2 regions of the Pseudocitrobacter sp. 2023LY-00077 genome follow, and region 2 is predicted to be linked to the other one. Evidence: predicted binding sites of a transcription regulator. Region 2 holds the regulator's gene; the other holds the start of a gene.
What was found. Region 2 encodes ArgR, which controls arginine synthesis, uptake and breakdown. Its sites were predicted from a motif close to ANTGAATAAAAATACANT; they were not measured.
Positions count from the first base shown of each region.

Region 1: a site for ArgR is predicted at 1,573-1,590, ahead of argA (amino-acid N-acetyltransferase). Genes of this name have one in related genera too.

Region 1 covers NZ_JBSPEI010000002.1:190,544-198,029, forward strand. Annotated here, with positions in the region: tRNA gene ACWWFX_RS03325 (tRNA-Met) at 1-56, shown strand, start outside; gene amiC (N-acetylmuramoyl-L-alanine amidase AmiC) at 147-1,394, opposite strand; gene argA (amino-acid N-acetyltransferase) at 1,625-2,956, shown strand; gene recD (exodeoxyribonuclease V subunit alpha) at 3,015-4,850, opposite strand; gene recB (exodeoxyribonuclease V subunit beta) at 4,847-7,486, opposite strand, start outside.
Region 2 covers NZ_JBSPEI010000005.1:37,631-45,116, reverse strand. Annotated here, with positions in the region: gene zapE (cell division protein ZapE) at 1-884, opposite strand, end outside; gene zapG (Z-ring associated protein ZapG) at 1,081-1,479, shown strand; gene degQ (serine endoprotease DegQ) at 1,650-3,017, shown strand; gene degS (outer membrane-stress sensor serine endopeptidase DegS) at 3,105-4,169, shown strand; gene mdh (malate dehydrogenase) at 4,216-5,154, opposite strand; gene argR (transcriptional regulator ArgR) at 5,612-6,082, shown strand; gene yhcN (peroxide/acid stress response protein YhcN) at 6,458-6,721, shown strand; gene yhcN (peroxide/acid stress response protein YhcN) at 6,829-7,092, shown strand; gene ACWWFX_RS08090 (barstar family protein) at 7,145-7,420, opposite strand.

The DNA of each region.
Region 1 (7,486 bases), on a different contig from region 2:
AGCTCGTCGGGCTCATAACCCGAAGGTCGTCGGTTCAAATCCGGCCCCCGCAACCAACAAAATCAAGCACCCATTTGGGTGTTTTTTTTTGCCTGTCATTTAGCCCAGCCATAAAAAAGAGCGCCGCAGCGCCCTCCTCCTGTGCCTTATCGCCTCGCCAGCGTCGCGCCATCGGCAAAATAGGCTTTTATCCCCGCCAGGATAGACTCGGCGACTTCCTGCTGGAAGGTTGCCGTCTTGAGCTTACGCTCCTCTTCGACGTTACTGATAAACGCTGTTTCGACGAGGATAGACGGAATATCCGGCGCTTTCAGTACCGCAAAGCCCGCCTGCTCAACCTGATTCTTATGCAGCTTATTCACCTTACCCATGTGTTTAAGCACCGCTTTGCCGAATTTCAGGCTATCGGCGATGGTCAGCGACTGCACCATATCAAACATGGTGTGGTCGACGTAGCGATCGCCGCTTTTACTCACCCCACCGATTAAGTCGGCGGCGTTCTGGGTTTGTGCGAGGAATTTCGCGGCGGTACTGGTTGCGCCTTTGGTTGAGAGCGCAAAAACCGATGACCCGCTCGGCTGACGGCTGGTGAAAGCATCGGCGTGAATAGAGACAAACAGATCTGCGCGCTGCTTCTGGGCTTTCGCCACACGCACCTTCAGCGGAATAAAGATATCTTCATTTCGCGTCATGTAGACCTTCATGTTGCCTTCTTTCTCGATAAGCGACCGCAGGCGTCGGGCAATTTGCAGCACCACATCTTTTTCACGCGTTTTATATTTACCCACCGCGCCGGAGTCTTCCCCACCGTGCCCCGGATCGAGCATGATAACGATAGGACGATCGCGCCCGGCCTTACCAGGCTGCGGCCCACTCTGCGCAGGCGGCACCTGTTTATCGAGATCGCCACGGTTGTAATCTTCCAGCAACGCCAGCAGCGGATCCTGAACATCCTGCGCATTCGCCGGGTACAGGTCCATGACCAGACGCTCTTTAAACCCGGCAACCGGCGCCAGCGCAAACAGCTGCGGCGTGACGTTCTGCTTGAGTTCGAACACCATCCGCACGGTTTGCGGATCAAACTGCCCGACGCGCGCAGATTTAATAAAGGGATCGTCAGCGCGGATTTGCGCCGTCATGCCTTTCAACACCGAGTTCAGGTTCACGCCCTCAAGGTCGACGACCAGGCGTTCCGGATTGCTCAGCGCAAACTGTCGGTATTTCAGCTCCCGATTTGACTCAACCGTCACACGCGTATAGCTGGACGCAGGCCAGACGCGCACGGCCACCACCTGGCTTGTGGCAGCCATACCTACCTGACTGACGCTTAATAACCACATGGCGCCCGCCCCTTTTAACAAGCGGCGGCGGCTAAATGACTGACTTCCCGACATGCTTCTCCCGAGCCAATAATGCTTACTTTGGTATTACGCATAATAAGTTTGACCAAAAACTTTAACCAAAGGCGCATAAACTGTCATCTATAAAAGGGTAAACATTCTTTTGCTAAGCCCTTTTTCGGAATTCATTTTACCCTTTCGCGGAAAATTCGCGCTTGCACTCACGGCCAAAACAGAATAAAAATACACTTATTGCGAATAAAAATGCACTGAGAGGTCATGCCGTGGTGAAGGAACGTAAAACCGAACTGGTCGAAGGGTTTCGTCATTCAGTTCCCTATATCAATGCCCATCGGGGAAAAACGTTTGTCATCATGCTGGGCGGAGAAGCCATCGAACATGACAATTTCTCCAGTATTGTCAATGACATTGGTCTGCTGCATAGTCTGGGGATTCGCCTGGTGCTGGTCTATGGCGCGCGCCCGCAAATCGATGCCAATCTTGAAGCGCATCATCATGAGCCGCTCTACCACAAGCAAATTCGCGTGACCGATGCGAAAAGCCTGGAACTGGTTAAACAGGCAGCCGGGTTGCTACAGCTCGATATCACCGCGCGTTTATCCATGAGCCTCAACAATACGCCGTTGCAGGGTGCGCATATTAACGTCGTCAGCGGCAATTTTATCATTGCCCAGCCGCTGGGCGTCGATGATGGCGTCGATTACTGTCACAGCGGGCGCATTCGTCGTATCGATGAAGAAGCGATTCATCGTCAGCTCGACAGCGGCGCAATCGTCCTGATGGGGCCGGTCGCCGTTTCCGTCACCGGCGAAAGCTTCAACCTGACCTCTGAAGAGATTGCCACGCAGCTGGCTATCAAACTGAAAGCGGAAAAGATGATCGGCTTCTGCTCTTCTCAAGGGGTTTTTGACCGTGAGGGTAACATCGTGCCAGAGCTGTTCCCCAACGAAGCACAAGCCCGCGTTGAGGAGCTTGAGCAGGAAGGCGATTACTTATCTGGCACCGTGCGTTTTCTGCGCGGTGCGGTCAAAGCATGCCGCAGCGGCGTGCGCCGCAGCCACTTGATCAGCTATCAGGAAGATGGCGCGCTGTTGCAGGAGCTTTTCTCCCGCGACGGTATCGGGACCCAGATTGTGATGGAAAGCGCCGAGCAGATCCGCCGCGCCACCATCAACGATATTGGCGGCATCCTCGATCTCATCCATCCGCTTGAACAGCAGGGTATCCTGGTGCGCCGCTCCCGCGAACAGCTGGAGATGGAGATCGACAAATTCACCATTATTCAGCGCGATAACACCACCATCGCCTGTGCGGCGCTCTATCCTTTCCCGGAAGAGAAAATCGGCGAGATGGCCTGCGTGGCGGTACATCCGGATTATCAAAGCTCATCACGCGGGGAGGTACTGTTGCAGCGCATCTCTACGCAGGCAAAGCAGATGGGGCTGAGCAAGCTGTTTGTGCTGACCACCCGCAGCATTCACTGGTTCCAGGAACGTGGGTTCCAGCCGGTGGATGTTGAGCTGCTGCCGGAGAGCAAAAAGCAGATGTATAACTACCAGCGACGCTCAAAAGTGCTGATGGCGGATTTGGGGTGACGTTTTACGCCGGATGGCGCTAACGCTTATCCGGCCTACAGGGCATCCGACAACCCCATTAATCCTCGGCGAAAATCGCCGCCAGCCCGCTGCGTCGCTCGGTTCTGGCGACAATCGCCTGCCCTAACAACGCCGTATCGGCGTACATCGACAAGCGTGATTTCGCACGCGTAATCGCCGTATACACCAGTTCCCGCGTCACAACCGGCACGGGCTGCGTCGGCAAAACCAGCGCGGCATGGTCAAATTCAGAGCCCTGCGATTTATGCACCGTCATCGCCCAGGCCGTATCGTGCTCGGGCAAACGACTCGGCTGCACCGATTTAATGGTTCCGTCCGGCATCGGGAACCAGACGCGTAACCCCTGTCCGCGATCGAGCGCCACGCCAATGTCACCGTTAAACAGCCCCAGCGCACTGTCGTTTCGGGCGATCATCACCGGACGCCCTTCATACCAGCGAGAATGCCGCTGCGGCGCAATCATGCGATGGCGCACCAGCGACAGTTCGAGCTGCTGATTCAACCCGCTGACTCCCCACGGCCCTTCGCGCAGAGCGCACAGGAGCTGATACTCACCAAAAGCCTGCAAAATTTCAGCCGGGTCGGCCTGCTGGCGCAGGCATTGCAGATAGCGCCCATAGCCCGCGCGCGCATCGTCGAGCATCGTTTCATACTCGTCGCTGGTACGCAGGGATTTCAGTTCAATATCCGCGAAGCCTCGCGCAAAGACGTCACGCACGCCAGCACGATCGCCCTGATTCACCGCGCGCGCCAGTTGCCCAATTCCGGAATCACTGCCGAAGCGGTAGCTGGTACGCAGCAGGCAAAGGCTGTCACGCAATGCGCGAGCCGTCTCGCCTTCCCCTTCCGGCACCGTCGTGCCTGTCAGGCGGCTCAGTTGAAGAGCGCGCTCCGACGTATAGCCGCTATTAACCCACGCACAGATATCGCCCAGCACCGCGCCGGCTTCCACCGAGGCCAGTTGGTCGCGGTCGCCAAGGAAAATCACCCTCCCGTGACGCGGCAGCGCGTCAATCAAGCGCGCCATCATCGGCAGGTCAATCATTGACGCTTCATCCACCACCAGCACATCCAGATGCAGCGGGTTTCCCGCGTGATAACGCATGCGCTGGCTGCCAGGCTGCGCGCCTAACAGACGATGCAGCGTACTGGCATCGGTTGGCAGCATCGCTTTCTGACTTTCGCTCAGCGGCAATTTGCGCAGCGCAGCGCCCAGCGATTCAGTAAGTCGCGCCGCGGCTTTCCCGGTCGGCGCGGCCAGGCGAATACGGCATTTATTCTCGCCCGCAATGCGCACCAGCGCCGCCAGCAGTTTTGCTACGGTGGTGGTTTTCCCGGTGCCAGGCCCACCTGAGATCACCGAAATACGTCGGGTGAGCGCGACGGCGGCAGCGACTTTTTGCCAGTCGATGGTGTCGGAGGGCGGGAAAAGATCGGCGAGCGTCTCGGTAATCAGCGATTCATCAATAGGCTCTGCAAGTTGCGCATCGCGGAAGAAACGCGCGACGCTTCGTTCATTACCCCACATGCGGTTCAGATACAGACGGTCCCCGCAGAGGATCAGCGGCGTCGGGCGCTCGCCCTGGCTCACCGCCTGCGAGGCCAGTAACAAGGCCGCCCAGTCGTCGGGTATTTCGACCGCGTCCAGTAGTTGCGTCCACAAGACTTTTGCCCGACCATTCAGCGTCGGCGCATGCTGCAAATGGCTGAGCGGCAGGCAAACGTGTCCCTCTCCGGCGTCGCGGCTCAAAATTGCCGCCGCCAGCATCACGGCAGGATGTTCATTGCGGGCGATACTCAGCGCGAACTGCACATCCAGCGGGCGCAGCAGTTTTAACTCTGCGGCTTCAATCAGTAAATTTTCCAGGCTCACGATGCCATCTCCAGCGTCTGCCCGGCAAACAGGGCGTCCATTGCATCAACCAGTTCGAATTGGGGGCGGGTGCTAAAAATCCCCTGTTGACCCGGTTCGCCATCCACACCGCGCAGGAACAGATAAATCACGCCGCCAAAGTGTTGCTCGTAGTCATAATCGGCCAGGCGGTGCCGCAAATAGCGGTGCAGCGCCAGCGTATAGAGCTGATACTGCAAATCGTAGCGGTGCGACTGCATCGCCTGCGCCATCGCCTGCTGGGTGTAGGCGTCGCTGTTCGCGCCCAGCCAGTTCGATTTATAGTCAAGCAGGTAGTAGCGCCCGTTGTGGCGGAAGACCAGGTCGATAAAGCCCTTCAGCATCCCTCGCACCTGACGGAAATCAAGGGGCGGACAGCCCGCCGAAAGCGAGTCGTAGCGGCGTACCACGGTATCCAGCGCCACCGGGTCGAGCGGCTTTTCGATAGGAAGATAGAACTCCATCTCCACCTGTTTTTGCCGTGCATCCAGTTGATTTAGCGCCACGCCTTCCGGCGTAAGCGGCGTGGCCAGCACCTGAGAAATCCAGCGCGTCAGCACCGGCTCCCAGTGCTCTTCAAAACCGTTAAGCAGCAGTTTTTCACGCATCCATTCGGCATCAACCGGCTGCGTAAAATCGAGATCTTCAAACAGGCTGTGCAGGAAGGTGCCAGGCGATGCGCCGCGCGGGAAGTGATGCGGCGTGAGCGCCTCCTCTTCCATCGCCTCCCCTACGCCTGCGGCATCGATATCCAGACGTGGTAGCAGATCCTGCGCCATGCTATGGCCGCGCTGTTGCAGGCCGGAATAACTGGTAACGCGCCAGTCATCGACCATGCGCCGCATCACCTGGCGCGCCGTCAGTTCAGGCACCTCTGGCTGTAACGCCTGCCAGCGGGTATCGTCGGGTTCGCTGGCAATCGTCAGCGCAATATGTTCATCACACAGCGCGCGCAGTGCGGCTTCCAGCCCGGCGGCGTCAAGCTGCTCGCCTTTTTGCAGCAGGCGGCCCGGCGCACTGTGGTGGATATCGGTTTCGGTCGCTTTGTCGCTACGACGCGAAGTCAGCGGCGCCATGCCCAGGCTGCAGTGCCAGACGGCGCGGGTTAGCGCCACATAGAGCAGGCGTAAATCTTCCGCCAGCCGTTCCGCTTCCGCCAGCTCCAGGCTCTCTTCGCCCTGCTGGAGATCCAGCACCGCCGAGAAGGATTCGCGATCGTGATAAAACGCCTGATCCTGTTTGCGAAAACGGGCGATAAACGGCAGCCAGACCAGCGGATACTCCAGCCCTTTCGATTTGTGGATAGTAACGATTTGCACCAGGTGCTTGTCGCTCTCCAGACGCATCTGTTGATTCGAGGCGTTGGTGTTGGGCTCGGCGATTTGTTGGTTCAGCCAGCGCACCAGCGCGTGCTCACTTTCAAGCTGTGTCGCCGCTTCCTGTAACAGTTCGCTTAAATGCAGGATGTCGGTTAAACGGCGCTCGCCGCCGTGGGTCGCCAGCAGGTTTTCAGCGATGTTTCGCGCGCTCATCAGGGCGCGGAGCATCGGCATCACGCCGCGCTTTTGCCAAATGTCGCGGTACTGGCTGAACTCTTCCACCAGCGCATCCCAGGCATCTTCATCCTGATTCAGGCGCTCGATATCCTGCGCGTTCAGGCCAAACATCGCCGTCGCCAGCGCGCTGCGCAGCGTGGTTTCACGCTCAGGGCTTAATGCCGCTTGCAGTACCCAGAGCAACTCCTGCGCTTCCGGCGTTTCAAACACGCTATCGCGGTTGGAGAGATAAACCGAAGGGATCGCCAGCGCATTGAGCGCATCGCGAATCAATGATGCTTCCTGGCGATTACGCACCAACACCGTGATATCTGACGCCTGTACCGGACGGGCTTTTTCGCCGCGCCACAACAGCGCCGTGCCCCGTTGCCCGCCAGTCAGCCAGTCGCGAATTTGCGCCGCGCACTGGCGTGCCATAAAGGCCTGATAATCGCCCGCGCCAACGCCCTGCCCTGGCATCAGGCAGACGTTCATCGCCGGTTGCGTTTCGCCATTAATTTCAAATTTCAGCGACTGGTTTTTGGCGGCGGATTTTACCGGCAAAAAAGGGATATCGCGGAACATGAACGGGTTATCAACCGTGGAAAAAAGCTTGTTGACGCTTGCCACCACGCCCGGCGCGGAGCGCCAGTTGGTGTCCAGCGTATAATGCGACGCCACGTCGCTGCGCGCGCGCATATAGGTAAAAATGTCCGCACCGCGAAACGCGTAAATGGCCTGCTTCGGGTCGCCAATCAGCAACAGCGCGGTGTCCGGCTGCTGTCGCCAGATACGGCGGAAAATGCGGTACTGCTGCGGGTCGGTATCCTGGAATTCATCGATCATCGCTACCGGGAAACGCTGGCGAATCGCCGTGGCCAGCGCGTCGCCGCTTTCGCTTTGCAGCGCGGTGTCCAGACGGCTAAGCATGTCGTCAAAACCCAGTTCGCCGCGGCGACGTTTCTCCTGCGCCACCGCATCACGAATTTCTACCATCGCCTGAGTGATCACCAGATCATTCAGGCTGAGCGGCGCGGCAAGCAGTGCCTCAATGGCGCTGAACAGCGGATGCGTAGGCACCTC
Region 2 (7,486 bases):
AGGCGGGAGAGCGCGATGTAGTCGTGCTGGCTGCGCGCATCAACGCACAGTGTCGTGAAGGAAACCGCCAGCGTTTGGTTCTCAACGCCTATCGTTGGCAGCTGGCGGTGGTTGATTTCCAACTCTGGCGCACGTTCGCGCTTTGCACCCGCCAACGCCAGCCACAGTTTATCCATCTCGACGCGCGTTTCATCGTTTAAAGGCGAGAGCCACAGATGCGCCTGAGTTAACGTGCGCAAACGGTAATCGACACCCGCATCGACGTTCATGATGTCGCAGTGGGCTTTAATCGCGTCGATGGCCGGCAAGAAGCGCGCGCGTTGTAAACCATTGCGATAAAGCTCATCCGGCGGGATATTCGAGGTAGCGACCAGCGTAATCCCACGCGAGAACAACGCTTTCATCAGGCCGCCGAGCAGCATGGCGTCAGTGATATCCGAGACAAAAAACTCGTCAAAACACAGCACGTCCGTTTCCGCTTTAAAGCGTTCAGCAACGATTTCCAGCGGGTCGCTATGGCCCTGAAGCTGCGTCAGCTCTTCATGCACCCGCAGCATAAAGCGGTGAAAGTGCAGGCGCTGTTTACGTTCGCCCGGCAGGCTGTGATAGAACATGTCCATCAGCCAGGTTTTCCCCCGGCCAACCCCGCCCCACATATATAAGCCGCGAACCGGCGTGTTCGTGTCCGGCTCGCGTTTACCAAGAAATTTTCCGAATTTTGCCATCAGGCCACCGCCGCTTTGGGCTGGCTGCGCACGATTGGCAAGCAGTTCCTGGTAGATGGTATCGAGGCGATTTACCGCCTCACGCTGGACATCATCAGGCTGATGGGTGCCCTCTTCGAGGGCCTGAAGATAACGCGATGTGGGGGACAGGCTTTGCATGATCTAATTGTTATTCCTTTGAAAACCGGTATGTCTTACTTCACGATTGGTGAAAAAAGTGCCGTTCTACACTACGCGATGATACGCCAGGATTCCACTTCTGCGGAATAAGCGGTTATAGTGGCAGTATCTGGTACAGGCAAGGAGCGCCTGGTAACCAATACCCTACGGAACCACAAAACAATGGGAGATGTTCATGACCTGGGAATATGCGCTAATTGGGCTCGTTGTCGGCATTATTATCGGTGCTGTGGCCATGCGTTTCGGTAATCGCAAATTGCGTCAACAACAGGCCCTGCAGTACGAGCTGGAAAAAAATAAAGCCGAACTGGAAGAGTACCGCGAAGAGTTAGTCAGCCATTTTGCGCGCAGTGCGGAATTGCTGAACAATATGGCGGACGACTATCGTCAGCTCTATCAGCACATGGCGAAAAGCTCAAGCAGCCTGCTGCCTGAAATGAGCGCAGAGTCTAATCCGTTCCGCAACCGTCTGGCTGAATCGGAAGCCGGTAACGACCAGGCGCCGGTACAGATGCCGCGTGACTACTCAGAAGGCGCATCCGGCCTGCTGCGTAGCGGTGCAAAACGCGACTAATCCTTTCTGCGAACAATTTATTTCACGGGCGCGCCTGTTGCGCCCGTCACTTCTCTCTGCCCCGACTATATTTAGTCAATATCCACATTGTTACCCCGAGAAAAATTCAATAACATCAGACTGTTTCGGGAAGCATGTCCTTACACCTCAGGTCAGGAGAGCCAGCATCAATGAATAAATCTACTTTGCTGTTGAGTGCGTTAGCGTTAAGTGTCGGCCTGTCCTTTGCCGTGCCTCAGGTGGCCAGCGCGTCGATTCCCACTCAGGTTCCAGGCCAGGGCGCACTGCCAAGCCTCGCGCCGATGCTGGAAAAAGTCTTGCCCGCCGTGGTGAGCGTGCAGGTGGAAGGCACCGCCGCGCCGAGTCAGCGCGTGCCGGAAGAGCTAAAAAAATTCTTTGGTGAAGAAGGCGGCAACGAACCAGCGCAACCGTTCGAAGGTCTGGGTTCTGGCGTCATTATTGATGCGGCGAAAGGCTACGTCTTAACCAACAACCACGTCATCAGCCAGGCGCAAAAAATCAGCATTCAGTTGAATGATGGCCGCGAGTTCGATGCCAAACTGATTGGCAGCGATGACCAAAGCGATATCGCCCTGCTGCAAATTCAGGGCGGCAGCAAACTCACGCAAATCGCCATTGCCGACTCCGATAAACTGCGCGTTGGCGATTTCGCCGTCGCCGTGGGTAACCCCTTCGGGCTGGGGCAAACCGCCACCTCCGGGATCGTGTCGGCGTTAGGCCGCAGCGGGCTGAACCTCGAAGGGCTGGAAAACTTTATTCAGACGGATGCCTCAATTAACCGTGGGAACTCCGGTGGCGCATTGCTGAACCTCAACGGCGAGCTGATCGGCATTAACACCGCGATTCTCGCCCCTGGCGGCGGCAGCGTCGGGATTGGCTTCGCCATCCCCAGCAATATGGCGCAAATCCTCGCGAAACAGCTGATTCAGTTCGGCGAAATCAAACGCGGGCTGCTCGGTATTCGCGGTATGGAAATGAGCGCCGATATCGCTAAAGCGTTTAACCTCAACGTACAGCGCGGGGCGTTTGTCAGCGAAGTGCTGCCTAACTCCGGCTCGGCGAAAGCGGGCATAAAATCAGGCGACGTGATTGTTAGCCTGAACGGAAAAGCGCTGAGCAGCTTTGCCGAACTGCGCTCGCGCATCGCCACCACCGAACCCGGCTCAAAAGTGAAGCTGGGTCTGCTGCGCGATGGCAAACCGCTGGAAGTCGAAGTCACGCTGGATAAAAGCACCTCGGCGACCGCCAGCGCAGAAATGATCGCTCCGCAGCTTCAGGGGGCATCATTAAGCGACGGTCAGTTGAAAGACGGTACCAAAGGCATTGTCATCAGCGACGTGGAAAAAGGCAGCGCAGCGGCGCAGGTTGGCCTGCATAAAGATGATGTCATCATCGGTATTAACCGCCAGCGCACGCAGTCCATCGCGGATATGCGCAAAGTGCTGGAGACCAAACCGTCGGTGATTGCCCTGAACGTGATGCGCGGTGAAGAGAGCATTTATCTCTTACTGCGTTAACCGTCTTACGCTGGACATCGCGCAGCGTGTGATGTCCAGCGAAGTCGTGGTATGCTGCGAACGTTTATTCATCAACGATACCTGATCATGCTTGCAAAGCTTTTACGTTCTGTCGCAATTGGTTTTATTGTCGGTGGCATTTTGCTGGCCGCGATGCCCTCTTTACGCAAGTGGACAACCGCGACCACCACGCTCACCAGCTCGGATGAATCCCCCGCCAGCTATAACCAGGCTGTGCGTCGTGCCGCGCCAGCGGTCGTCAACGTCTATAACCGTGGTCTTAACAGCACCGGGCAGAATCAACTGGAGATCCGCACGCTCGGCTCCGGGGTGATCATGGACGAACGCGGGTATATCGTGACCAACAAGCATGTCATTAACGATGCCGATCAAATCATCGTCGCGTTGCAGGATGGCCGCGTATTTGAAGCGCTGCTGGTCGGCTCCGATACGCTTACCGACCTCGCAGTGCTGAAAATTAACGCCACCGGCGGCCTGCCGGTCATCCCCATCAACCCGAAGCGCGTGCCGCACATTGGCGATGTGGTGCTGGCGATTGGTAACCCTTACAACCTGGGGCAGACCATTACGCAGGGCATCATCAGCGCCACCGGGCGTATCGGCCTGAACCCTACCGGGCGACAGAACTTCCTGCAAACAGATGCCTCCATCAACCACGGCAACTCTGGCGGCGCACTGATTAACTCGCTGGGCGAGCTGATGGGTATCAACACCCTCTCCTTCGATAAGAGTAACGATGGCGAAACGCCGGAAGGCTTAAGCTTCGCCATCCCGTTCCAGCTGGCAACTAAGATCATGGATAAGCTGATCCGCGATGGTCGGGTGATCCGTGGTTACATCGGGATCGGCGGGCGCGAGATCGCCCCACTGCACGCGCAGGGCGGCGGCATGGATCAGATCCAGGGGATCGTGGTTAACGAAGTCACCGCCGGTGGCCCGGCCGCGCAGGCAGGCATTCAGGTCAATGACGTTATCACATCGGTGAACGGTAAACCGGCGCTCTCCGCGCTGGAAACCATGGACCAGGTAGCCGAGATTCGTCCGGGGTCGGACATCCCGGTTGAAGTCATGCGCGACGATAAGAAACTAACGCTGAAGGTGACGATTCAGGAGTATCCGGCGTCAAACTAGCGGACACAAAAAAGGGCCTCGCGGCCCTTTTTTTTCATGCTTTACATCACTTATTCACAAACTCTTCGCCGAGCGTAATATCTTTTCTCAGCGTATCCAGCATACCTTCCAGCGCCTGTTGTTCAAACGCGCTCAGCTTGCCGATAGACTGACGCTCTTCCACACCGTTTTTGCCCAGCAGCAGCGGCTGAGAGAAGAAACGCGCGTACTGACCGTCGCCTTCAACATAGGCGCATTCAACGATGCCTTTCTCACCCTGCAGGGCGCGAACCAGAGAAAGACCTAAACGCGCAGCCGCCTGCCCCATAGACAGGGTTGCGGAGCCGCCACCGGCTTTGGCTTCGACCACTTCCGTACCCGCATTCTGGATACGTTTGGTCAGATCGGCCACTTCCTGATCGCTAAAGGAAACGCCAGGGATCTGCGACAACAGCGGCAGAATGGTCACGCCAGAGTGGCCGCCAATAACCGGCACTTCCACTTCTGTCGCTTTTTTACCTTTCAGCTCCGCCACAAATGTATTTGAGCGGATGATATCCAGCGTCGTGACGCCGAACAGTTTGTTCTTATCGTAAACGCCCGCTTTTTTCAGCACTTCTGCCGCGATGGCAACGGTGGTGTTGACCGGGTTAGTAATAATGCCAATACAGGCTTTTGGGGCGGTTTTCGCCACCTGCTGCACCAGGCTCTTCACGATCCCGGCATTGACGTTAAACAGATCGGAGCGATCCATACCCGGTTTGCGCGCGACGCCCGCGGAGATCAGTACCACATCCGCACCTTCCAGCGCCGGAGAAGCATCTTCACCTGAGAAGCCTGTGATCTTCACGTCGGTCGGGATATGACTGAGATCGACCGCCACGCCTGGCGTAACAGGGGCGATATCATAGAGAGTGAGTTCTGAGCCTGAAGGTAGTTGGGTCTTAAGTAGTAGGGCAAGCGCCTGACCGATACCGCCGGCGGCACCAAGGACTGCAACTTTCATCCGAAACTCCTTATTATGGTTAATGTCATTCAGGGTGACCTGTCATGTACCGCGAAACCGACGCAGGGCACTGCCTGTTATACTCCGTTGCGGCGACCTTAATTCACGGTGTAAATAATTACAATCTAATTACTTACAGAATGAGGGGTATTTAGCAGCCTTGCTACAAAATTGCTCACTCGTTTACCGGGAAAGGCCTTTTTCACGTAACCAAATCCACATCAACTATCCCTTAAACTATAACCAGTGATCTGGTTAAAACAACATCATTTTCATAACATTTAATTTACTTTTAACCTTATTTGCAGGCCGTGATATAGGCATGTTTATTAATAGTAAATTTTGCTAAGATCCGCCCCTTCTCGCGATTATTATCCGCCTTTTTTGCAGATTATTTGCATAAAAATGCATTTATATGCATAATCATGTTAATTTCATCACCATATATGGGTGACTTATGCGAAGTTCGACCAAACAAGAAGAATTAGTGAAAGCGTTCAAAGCGCTATTAAAGGAAGAAAAGTTTAGCTCTCAGGGAGAGATCGTCCAGGCGCTGCAGGAGGAAGGGTTCGAGAATATTAATCAATCCAAAGTCTCCCGCATGCTGACCAAGTTTGGCGCGGTTCGTACCCGCAATGCCAAGATGGAGATGGTCTACTGCCTTCCGGCTGAACTTGGCGTGCCGACAACCTCCAGCCCGCTGAAAAATCTGGTGCTGGATATCGACTACAACGATGCGGTTGTGGTTATCCACACAAGCCCCGGTGCCGCGCAGCTGATTGCCCGCCTGCTCGACTCGCTGGGTAAAGCGGAAGGTATCCTCGGCAGCATCGCCGGTGACGACACCATCTTTACCACCCCTGCCCGTGGCTTTACGGTGAAAGATCTCTACGAGGCCATTCTGGTTCTGTTCGAGCAAGAGCTGTAATCCTCCATCCTCTGGTCATCGGCCAGAGGATAATTCCTTTTTACCGCTTCGTTTCCCCGACGTTCCTCCGCCCCCCATTTTGCATTAAGTGCTAAAAACGGATTAAACACATAGTTTCAGTGAATACCTCCGCGCGAAATCGCACGAAAAATCAAATTCATGCATCCATATGATTTTCTTAGAATTCACTTCACGAAATAGCACTAATACACCATTTTTTATTTCATTTGGTCATAAAAAATAGATTCTTTAAAACAGATTTATGAGTGAAACCATTAGTCTGGTATTAATTTTAGATGTGATTAGTGTATACTTAATTTCGTGATGAGGGTCACAAAACAAAGACCCTCCAAATAATTCGACGAGGTGTAGATCATGAAAATCAAAACAACTGTTGCGGCTCTGAGCATCCTTTCCGTTATCTCTTTTGGCGCTTTCGCCGCTGACTCTATTAATAGCGATCAAGCGCAAAATCGCCAGGCTATCGGCACCGTTTCCGTAGGTGCAGTCGGTTCTTCTCCGATGGATATGCATGAGATGCTGAACAAGAAAGCGGAAGAACAGGGTGCTTCTTCTTACCGCATCATCGAAGCGCGTACCGGTGACCACTGGCACGCAACGGCTGAACTGTACAAATAAGTTTGGCTTATAAAGTAGGTAAGATTCAGGTAAAAAAATTTTCTACAGCGGTCCAGGAAGCCATGTTTTCTCCTCTCACCGCTGTCGCACATGGTGGAGTAAAAATTATGAAAAACGCAATGATCATCGCTTCTTTGGGTCTGGCTTCTGTTCTCTCTTTTGGTGCCAGCGCCGCTGAGCAAATTAGTGCAGAACAAGCACAGAGCCTGCAATCTATGGGCACCGTATCCGTATCCCAGGTCGGGAGTTCACCGATGGATATGAATAGCGCATTATCAGCAAAAGCAGCAAAAGAAGGCGCAAGCGGCTACCGCATTATTGAAGCGCGTACCGGTAATACCTGGCACGCGACCGCAGAATTGTACAAATAAACCCTCGTCGTCTTGTCCGACGACTTGCCCCCGCCATTACGCGGGGGCTTTTTTATGTCCGCGAAAGGTTAAAGCGCAGCATCCCTTCCAGCTCTTCCTCTGCTTCATCAAATAACAGTATCAGCGCACCGTAACGCCGCTTCTGCTTCTCATCCAGATGCAGGAACTCTATCTCCAGCGGCAGCGGTAGCTGGCTGCCGGTCACCACATCCCACAATGAATCGAGATCGTGAACCAACCCACTCTTGAGTGCAAAGAGGCGCGTGAACTCGCGGTAAAAATCACCCTGGTTTTCTATTTCATCAAAATCAAAAGAATAGACTTCCATCACTCGCCCTCAATTTTCCCGCCGCTGTCATCCGCCTCTAAGTATAGCGATAAAAAAACCGACGCT